DNA from 2 places in the Bacillus sp. EB106-07-01-XG149 genome. Region 1 is predicted to be linked to the other one. Evidence: riboswitches for the same ligand, from Rfam matches in the RefSeq annotation. Region 1 holds a riboswitch; the other holds the start of a gene.

Region 1 (4,430 bases):
CGCATCGATAATTAATAGTGCTTGTTTCATCGTGTCTCCCCTTTAATATGAAATAAGTTCCACTATACATATTCATTCATATTGCAAGGAAATCCTCTATTGTCTATGCAGTAGACGATAGATTTACAAAGTTGTCAAAGAAATTTCATTCTCATAGCGTGTAAAAACATGTATGATAGGAGATGGAGAATTTTTGAGTAGGTGGGAATAACATGCAAACAGTAGAAGATTATCTTTCATTCTTACATACGAAAGGATTTAAATTATCAGAGGAAGCACAAGGATTTATTATGTTCGGACAAGGATATACTGGTGCATCTGATGGAATTGTGAACGCGGCAATAGAAGCGACAATTAAACATCAATTACAGTTTGATGGAAGTTATTTTGTTGCGTTATTAGAACGATTGAAAGAAGAAGAAATTACAGATAAAAAAAGCGCTAAGGCTTTTATGCGGAAGTTACAAGCGTAACTTCATGCAGCCTGCGCTTCTTTTTTTGTTTTGGAAGGTAATTCAACAAAAACCATGCCTAGGAAAATACATAGGCATCCGATAATAGCAGAGACAGAAAGTTGTTCGTTTGCAACGAGAACGCCTGTTAAGGCAGCAAAAACGGGCTCCATTGCGAAAATGATTGCTACTCTCGTTGGAGACGTATGTTTTTGTGCTGATGTTTGAATAAAAAAAGCAATGGATGTCGCAAATAGGGAAGTTAGAAATAGAGCGAATAAAAAGGAAGAATTCGTCCATAGTGCCACTGAAAATAATTTTTCCCAATCTTCAAACAAAAAAGCGCAAATAGAAGAAAACATACCGACAGCTAATACTTGCGACGTGCTTAACAATAAAGGTGATATTTTCTTAGAGAAGAAGCCGTTAACAAGAATATGGGCAGCGAAAGCAACTGCACAACCGAGAACGAGTATATCTCCAATGTTTAATTGAAAAGAATCACCAGCCGTTAATAAGTATAAACCTGCTGTTGCTACAGCAATGCCCATTACGATAAAAATGGTAGCTTTTTGTTTTAAAAAGATAAAAGACAAAATTGGTACCATAACGATACTAAGACCTGTTAAGAAACCAGCTTTTGAAGAAGTTGTATAAAGTAAGCCGAATGTTTGTAATACATAGCCAACGCATAAAAAGAATCCAACGATTAATCCAGCGAGACTACTCTGTTTTATATCTTGTTTTGAAGCTTTTTTTGAGAAAATCATTTGAACGAATAATAAAATAATTCCAGCGAATAAAAAGCGAATACCATTAAAAGTAAATGGACCAACGAAAGACATAGCATTTTGAACGACAACAAACGTAGCTCCCCAAATAAAAGAGACAAATAATAACGCAAGAGGAGCAATCCAATCTTTTTTCACACTCATACCCCCGTTAATTTTGTAAGATAGCTTTTCTAGCTAATTCATCAGCAACTTTATTTTGACTACTTGGAATCCACTTAATAAAAAAGAGATCGAAACTTTTTATGTACTGTAATGCTTCCTCTAATAGTGGTGCAAACATTTTGTTTTTTGCGTATTCTTTTTCGACAGCTCGCTCGACAAGTTGCGAATCTGTACGAAAAGAGACAATGTTATAATTATGCTCCGTGCAATATTTTAATGCCGCAAGTAAAGCGTGGTATTCTGCTTCATGATTGGACATTGTCCCAAGGGGCAATGATAATTGTACAGCTGGTTGCACCCCTTTAATAAACACTCCAGCACCAGAAGGACCAGGATTTCCTTTTGATGCACCATCAATATATACTTCAATCAAAATGAGAAACCTCCAAATTATAAGATGATCCCCTACTTATATGTTTCTTTGAAGTAGGGAATAGAGTAACTTAGCCGATTGTAATACTATAACGACATGTAAATGTTTCATTCGCTTGTAAAGATTGAATTCCTTTTTTTTCCTTGAAATCTTTTGCTGGATTTACTTCATCAGCAATCCCGTACCAAGGTTCAATACATAAGAAAGGTGCGTTCTCGCCTGGTGTCCATACGCCAACAAATGGGAAGCCATCAAATTCTACTTTTACAAATTTATTATGTTTATGAGAACGAATAGAGATTTCATCCGTATTCATATTTTCAAAAATAAGCGCATCATTTTTGAATAAATCGTATGTAAGTGGTAATTCATTCGTATTTTCAGCGATTAATTGCTTTTTACTTGAAAGGTAAGGTCCTTCTAATACGCTTGTTTCTAAGCGTTCAGAACCATTAAATGATAAATGATAATCTGTAAATGATTCGCCCTCTAATAAGGGGAAGTTGAAACCAGGATGTGCTCCGATTGAGAAGAACATCTCTTTTGAAGTAGGGTTATTTACTTCATATGTTACATGAACGATTTGTCCGTCTAGCTCATAAGAAACGAGTAATTCGAATTCGTATGGGTATTTTTTTAATGTTTCTTCATTACTAGTTACAATATAAGTGATTTTCGTTTCACTTTGTTCTTTTACAGAGAATGTAAGATCACGAGCAAAGCCGTGCTGTGTTAAAGAATATGGTTTACCATCTACGTAGTATGTATTATCTACTAATCGGCCGACAATTGGGAATAGAATTGGTGAGCGGCGCCCCCAATAAGTAGAATCGCCTTGCCATAAGTATTCAGTGTTATCTTCTTTTAAGCGAACGCTTTGTAATTCTGCACCTTTGTCAGAAATGGAAACGATTACTTTTTCATTTTGAATTGTTGCTGTCATGAAGTGAAACCTCCTAAATCTTTCATATGTTTTATTATACGTTGTCCAAAAGAAAAAAGGTAGTTAATGATAGGAATCTATTGACGAAAGAGTGTGTATTGCGTACAATATAATCTTGTTGCTTAAAAAACGAATAACGTGGTTCGAAACCATCCCACGTAAAAAAACTAAGGAGATTTTGTCATGAATATTAGAACATTAGTCGGTAATGGTATTTTAGCGGCATTATATATTGCTGTTTCTATGCTTATTCAGCCATTTGGCTTTACGAATGTACAGTTTCGTATTTCAGAGATGTTTAATCATCTTGTTGTATTTAATAAGAAAGCAATTTACGGAATTGTATTAGGTGTATTTTTAACAAATCTCTTTTTCTCACCAATGATCGCTTACGATTTAGTATTTGGAGTGGGGCAATCTATTCTTGCATTAGTTGCAACGATTATTTCTATGCGATTTATTAAAGGTGTTTGGGCTCGTATGATTTTTAATACAGTTATTTTTACAATTACAATGTTTATGATTGCAATTGAGCTTCATCTTGCATTTGATTTACCATTTATGTTGACTTGGTTAACATGTGCAATCGGTGAATTTGTTGTCATGGCAATTGGTATGCCTGTAATGTACTGGATTAATAAACGAGTACAATTTGAAAGATTTATGCAATAGATGAAAGAGCTATTCCTATAGGGATAGCTCTTTTTGTATGTAATCATATTGAATATAATGCTGTGACTCTTGATACAATATAATAAAATAAAGTGAGGCTTTCATTAGCTGACTACATATAAGAAGTCTTATATAAGGGGAATCTAGTATGAAATATAAAATTCATTGGTTGTATAAAACAAAGACCGGATTGCAGACGGAATTAACGACAGATTATATGAACATAGAAGATGTATTGCAATTTGCAGAGGATTTCGAGAAAACAGGAAGAGTGAAAGAACTATCATTTTATGATGAAATGGATGCAGAATGGTCATTAAAGGAAATGAAAAAGTTGAGTAAACAAGTGGAGGAAGAGCCCCAAGAAATACTCGTTTATTTTGATGGCGGTTATGATGTACAGACGAAAGAAGCTGGAGTAGGTATATGTGTATACTATAAAAAAGGAAATACAAAATACCGAATTCGCCGTAATGCATATATAGAAGGTATATATGATAATAATGAAGCGGAATATGCATCATTACTACATGGCATGAATATACTCGAGGAATTCGGAATTAAGTATGAAGCAGTTACACTTCGCGGCGATTCTCAAGTTGTACTGCAGCAATTGGCTGGAGAATGGCCTTGTTATGATGAGCATTTAAATCATTACTTAGATCAAATTGAACAAAAAGCGAAGCAAATGAAATTAAAACTTGTATGTGAGCCGATATCTAGAAAACAAAATAAAGAAGCGCATCAATTAGCTACGCAAGCATTAGAAGGAACAGTCATTGATAGTCATAAAGAAATAACCGAATAGAGAGGTGCAAAGGTGGATAAAAAGCAACTCATTACAGAGGTAAATGACTTATTAGAAACGTATTGTGAAGGGTGTTTCTTGCGAGAACATAATCGAAAGACAAATAGTAAGTATTACGCTCATTCATTTTGTATACGACAATGTACAGTTGGAGAAACATTGAAAAAGTATGGAGAACAGTTATCATGAAAAAACATCCAGAGAAAATTCTCTGGATGTTTTTTAG
Region 2 (4,430 bases), 240 kb from region 1:
CGAAGCACGCTATTATCAGAAATTGAAATGTTAAATGATACAGAAGTGAATGTAAAGCCACGCCGTGATAAATGGAGTATTATTCAAATTTTGCATCACTTGCATTTAGTTGAACAATCAGTTACATCTGCCCTTGTATATGCTTTACAAAAAAATGAAAGAAACACGACTCCATTTAAAGACCTCCAACTTACGCTTGATCGCACACATAAACGAGAAGCTCCTCAGCAAATGGAACCAACAGAAACTTTAATGAAAAAACAGCAAGGAATTCAATTACTAGAGCATTCACGACAAGAACTATTACACGCGCTTCATAGTGTGATAGATGAAAAAGATTTATTTGAAAATGGATTAAAGCATCCTATTTTTAATGATTTGAATTTGTATCAGTGGGTTCAATTTCTTGATTTGCATGAACAAAGACATCTTACGCAGTTAAAAGAGGCGAAACACGCAATTTTGCAACGATAATCAGAAGGAAGTGGGAGACCACTTCTTTTTTGATGCGTGCATAGTTTTCTTTCTTATTTTGGAATACTACATGGAGAAAGAACAGAAGGAGTTGAAAAGTATGTCCAAGAAAAAGAAAGAAGAAGAGCGCGCGTGGAAAGCACGTAAAGAAAATCAAAAACCACATGGTAAAGTGAAAGCCTTTGCTGAATTAGTTGAAGGAACAGAAAAAACGTGATGAGTATTTCATCACGTTTTTTGTATGAGTGGAAAAGTTAATAAGAAGGTTGTACCTGTACCTTTTTCGCTTATAATATCAATTTTTCCGTTCATAGCTTGAATAACACTGAATACGACCATCATTCCAAGACCAGTTCCTTTTTCTTTCGTTGAGTAGAAAGGGGATCCAAGGCGTTTTACTTGTTCTTGATCCATACCAACTCCTGTATCCTTTATATATAACTGAATATGCTTATGATCAGGAACTAATGAGAAATAAAGATCACCGCCTTTTGGCATGGCCTCAATGCAGTTTTTTAAAATATTTAACAAGCATTGATTTAGTTTTTGTTTTTCTCCCGCGATAAAAAAAGAAGTGCTTTGCTTTATATAATGAGTACGCACATTTGCTAAATTAGCAAGAGGTGTAATTAACGCTAATGCGTGTAGTAGTTCTTCTTCTAACTGTAATGTTTGTTCTTTTTCAATACTTGGTTTTGCAAAGGTTAAATAATCTGTAAGAACGTGATTTGCTTGTTCGATTCCGTTAATGGCTATGTCGATATATAATTTTCGCTCTTGCTCAGTGCATGTATCTGACTGCAAAAGTTGTAAAAATCCTTTTGTTGAAGTTAATGGATTACGAATCTCATGAGAAATGGACGCTGCCATTTCTCCAATTAAATGAAACTTTTCAGCATTCATAAGTTCGTTTTGAAGACGAACTTGAGTTTGTAATATGTGTAGTAAATATAAAATAAGTATCGTACCAAGTATCGTACATAACTCATACACAATAATATGTGGTATATAATCAGTCTTATTTGTAACCTTTGAAAGGAAGAAAGGTATCCAACTAAATCCGTATGTGAGACTGTAGATAATGGCAAGTGCTACTTTTATACGATTAGAAGTTCGATTGAAAACTTTATATGTAAATAGTAGGACAATAAATAGAAGGATAGAACCGATAAGCGATGGGAAAACACCTATTCCCCCTAATAAGAAGCGGTATATGTTTAATACAGTTAAGATGGAAGCACCAGCAATAGGGCCTCCTGTTAATGTACCGACAATTAATACGATATGGCGCATATCAAATTGAAATCCATAATTTGTTTTTGCTCCGAAAGTAATACATAGTATGGTAGCGAGGCAACATAATGCAATAAATATAGCTGAATTTAATTTAGGAGAACGTTTCCCTTTTTGATTCCAAAATAGATGGTATACGAGCATTGTAACAAGGATGAATAATATATTTAGAAAGAGATAAATAATAAAGGGTTTCAGTGGTATGCCTCCTCTCTTCTCGCATTAAATTAATCATACTATAAAATGAAAGAAATGAAATGAAAAATAGCGGAAAAATCAGAAATTTTTTATGGTAGTATACAATATGTTACAATAAGCTTTGTCAATGAAAGAAGGAATTCCGTGCATTGCACGGGAGAGGTTCGCGAACTCCCTCTATAAAAAACTATGGAAACAACAATATCTTTAGGTATTGTTTTGTTTTTTTATTGTGACAGTTCAAGAACGTTCTTTCTTCTTATTCGTAGTAGAGAAGGAGAATGAGTGAAATGAAAAAAGAAAAGGCAGTTGTTGTTTTTAGTGGAGGACAAGATAGTACGACATGTTTATTTTGGGCAATAGAGCAGTTTGCAGAAGTAGAAGCTGTAACGTTTAATTACAATCAACGTCATAAGCTAGAAATTGATTGTGCAGCGGAAATTGCAAAAGAGCTAGGAATTAAACATACGGTACTAGATATGAGTCTATTAAATCAACTTGCTCCAAATGCGTTAACTAGAACGGATATGGAGATTACACATGAAGAAGGTGAATTGCCATCGACGTTTGTAGATGGACGAAATTTACTATTCCTATCATTTGCTGCTGTATTAGCAAAACAAGTTGGGGCACGTCATATTGTAACCGGTGTATGTGAAACTGATTTTAGTGGTTATCCAGATTGCCGTGACGTGTTTGTGAAATCGTTAAACGTTACTTTAAATTTATCCATGGATTATCCGTTCGTAATTCATACACCACTTATGTGGATTGATAAAGCGGAAACATGGAAATTATCAGATGAACTTGGAGCATTCGAATTTGTTCGAGAAAAAACATTAACATGTTATAACGGAATCATTGGTGATGGTTGCGGTGAATGTCCAGCATGTCAGCTTCGTAAAGCAGGATTAGATACGTACCTACAAGAACGCGAAGGAGCAAATAACTAATGGATAATTTCTTTGGATTTCGCATCGTAGAAAATTTGCAAAAAATGGACAAGGATATTCAGCGTAAACAGCTCAAATATCATAATAAAAGAGTAATGGTCAGCAAGGAATTTACATTTGATGCAGCACACCATTTACACTGTTATGAGGGGAAATGTAAAAACTTACATGGTCACACATATAAAGTTGTATTTGGGATTAGTGGATATGTAAATGAAATAGGTCTTGCGATTGACTTTGGAGATATAAAAGAAATTTGGAAGAATGAAATAGAAATTTATTTAGACCATCGTTATTTAAACGAAACGTTACCAGCAATGAATACGACTGCTGAAAACATGGTCGTTTGGATTTATGAAAAGATGGCAGAAGCATTACTAAAAGATAATCGTGCGAACGAATATAAAGGAGCTCGTGTTGAATTTGTTCGTCTTTTCGAGACGCCAACTAGTTATGCGGAAGTAAGACGGGAGTGGATGCTCGATGAGTAAAATTCCTGTCTTAGAAATATTTGGTCCGACTATTCAAGGCGAAGGAATGGTTGTGGGACAAAAGACGATGTTTATCCGTACAGCTGGCTGTGATTATAGTTGCGCATGGTGTGATTCTGCTTTTACGTGGGATGGATCGGCTAAGGAACAAATTAGACAGATGACAGCAGAGGACGTTTGGAACGAGCTTGTAGAAATTGGTGGCGAAAATTTTTCTCATGTTACGATTTCAGGTGGAAATCCAGCATTGTTGAAAAATATTGAGTTTCTTCTTTCTATATTAAAAGAGAATGGAATGCGGACGGCAATCGAAACGCAAGGGAGTAAATGGCAAGATTGGTTACTTCAAATTGATGAGATAACGATTTCTCCAAAACCACCAAGTTCGACGATGAATACTGATTTTCAGAAGTTAGATGCTGTTATTCAGAAACTAGCAGGAAAAGATATTAGTTTAAAGGTAGTAGTATTTGACGATTATGACTTTGAGTATGCAGTTAAGATGCACGAACGTTATCCAGATGTTCCATTCTTCTTACAAGTAGGGAATGATGATACAAAAACTGTGGATGATGCGATGTTGATTAAAAAATTATTAGATAAATATGAGTGGCTTATTGAAAAAGCGGTTAACTGTAAAGAAATGAATAATGCAAAAGTATTGCCACAGCTTCATGCGTTAGTATGGGGAAATAAACGCGGAGTATAATGAGAAGGGATGTTTAAAATGGCAGGAAGATTAGATGAAGATTTAAAAGATGTAACATTATTAGGAAATCAAAATACAAAATATTTATTTGAATATAGCCCAGAAATTTTAGAGGTATTTGATAACAATCATCCAAACCGTGATTATTTTGTGAAATTTAATTGCCCTGAATTTACAAGCTTATGTCCGAAAACAGGTCAACCAGATTTTGCAACAATTTATATTAGCTACATTCCAGAACAAAGAATGGTAGAGAGTAAATCTTTAAAGCTATATTTATTTAGTTTCCGCAATCATGGTGACTTCCACGAA

The links. A riboswitch is a leader RNA that binds a small molecule or an ion and turns the genes downstream of it on or off. The one in region 1 is predicted to bind preQ1.
Region 2: linked by a shared signal. The riboswitch ahead of queC (7-cyano-7-deazaguanine synthase QueC) and the one ahead of AC3WTA_RS15635 (QueT transporter family protein) in region 1 are both predicted to bind preQ1.

The regions. Positions count from the first base shown of each region.
Region 1 covers NZ_JBYTDP010000003.1:644,107-648,536, forward strand. Annotated here, with positions in the region: gene AC3WTA_RS15610 (cysteine hydrolase family protein) at 1-30, opposite strand, end outside; gene AC3WTA_RS15615 (DUF6123 family protein) at 213-473, shown strand; gene AC3WTA_RS15620 (DMT family transporter) at 476-1,381, opposite strand; gene AC3WTA_RS15625 (reverse transcriptase-like protein) at 1,395-1,781, opposite strand; gene AC3WTA_RS15630 (aldose 1-epimerase family protein) at 1,852-2,724, opposite strand; PreQ1 riboswitch class I at 2,857-2,901, shown strand; gene AC3WTA_RS15635 (QueT transporter family protein) at 2,908-3,396, shown strand; gene AC3WTA_RS15640 (ribonuclease H family protein) at 3,545-4,204, shown strand; gene AC3WTA_RS15645 (zinc-finger domain-containing protein) at 4,217-4,393, shown strand; gene AC3WTA_RS15650 (DUF2564 family protein) at 4,427-4,430, opposite strand, start outside.
Region 2 covers NZ_JBYTDP010000003.1:400,629-405,058, forward strand. Annotated here, with positions in the region: gene AC3WTA_RS14320 (DinB family protein) at 1-474, shown strand, start outside; gene AC3WTA_RS14325 (DUF6254 family protein) at 575-691, shown strand; gene kinB (sporulation sensor histidine kinase KinB) at 703-1,911, opposite strand; PreQ1 riboswitch class I at 2,119-2,162, shown strand; gene queC (7-cyano-7-deazaguanine synthase QueC) at 2,256-2,918, shown strand; gene queD (6-carboxytetrahydropterin synthase QueD) at 2,918-3,409, shown strand; gene queE (7-carboxy-7-deazaguanine synthase QueE) at 3,402-4,118, shown strand; gene queF (preQ(1) synthase) at 4,137-4,430, shown strand, end outside.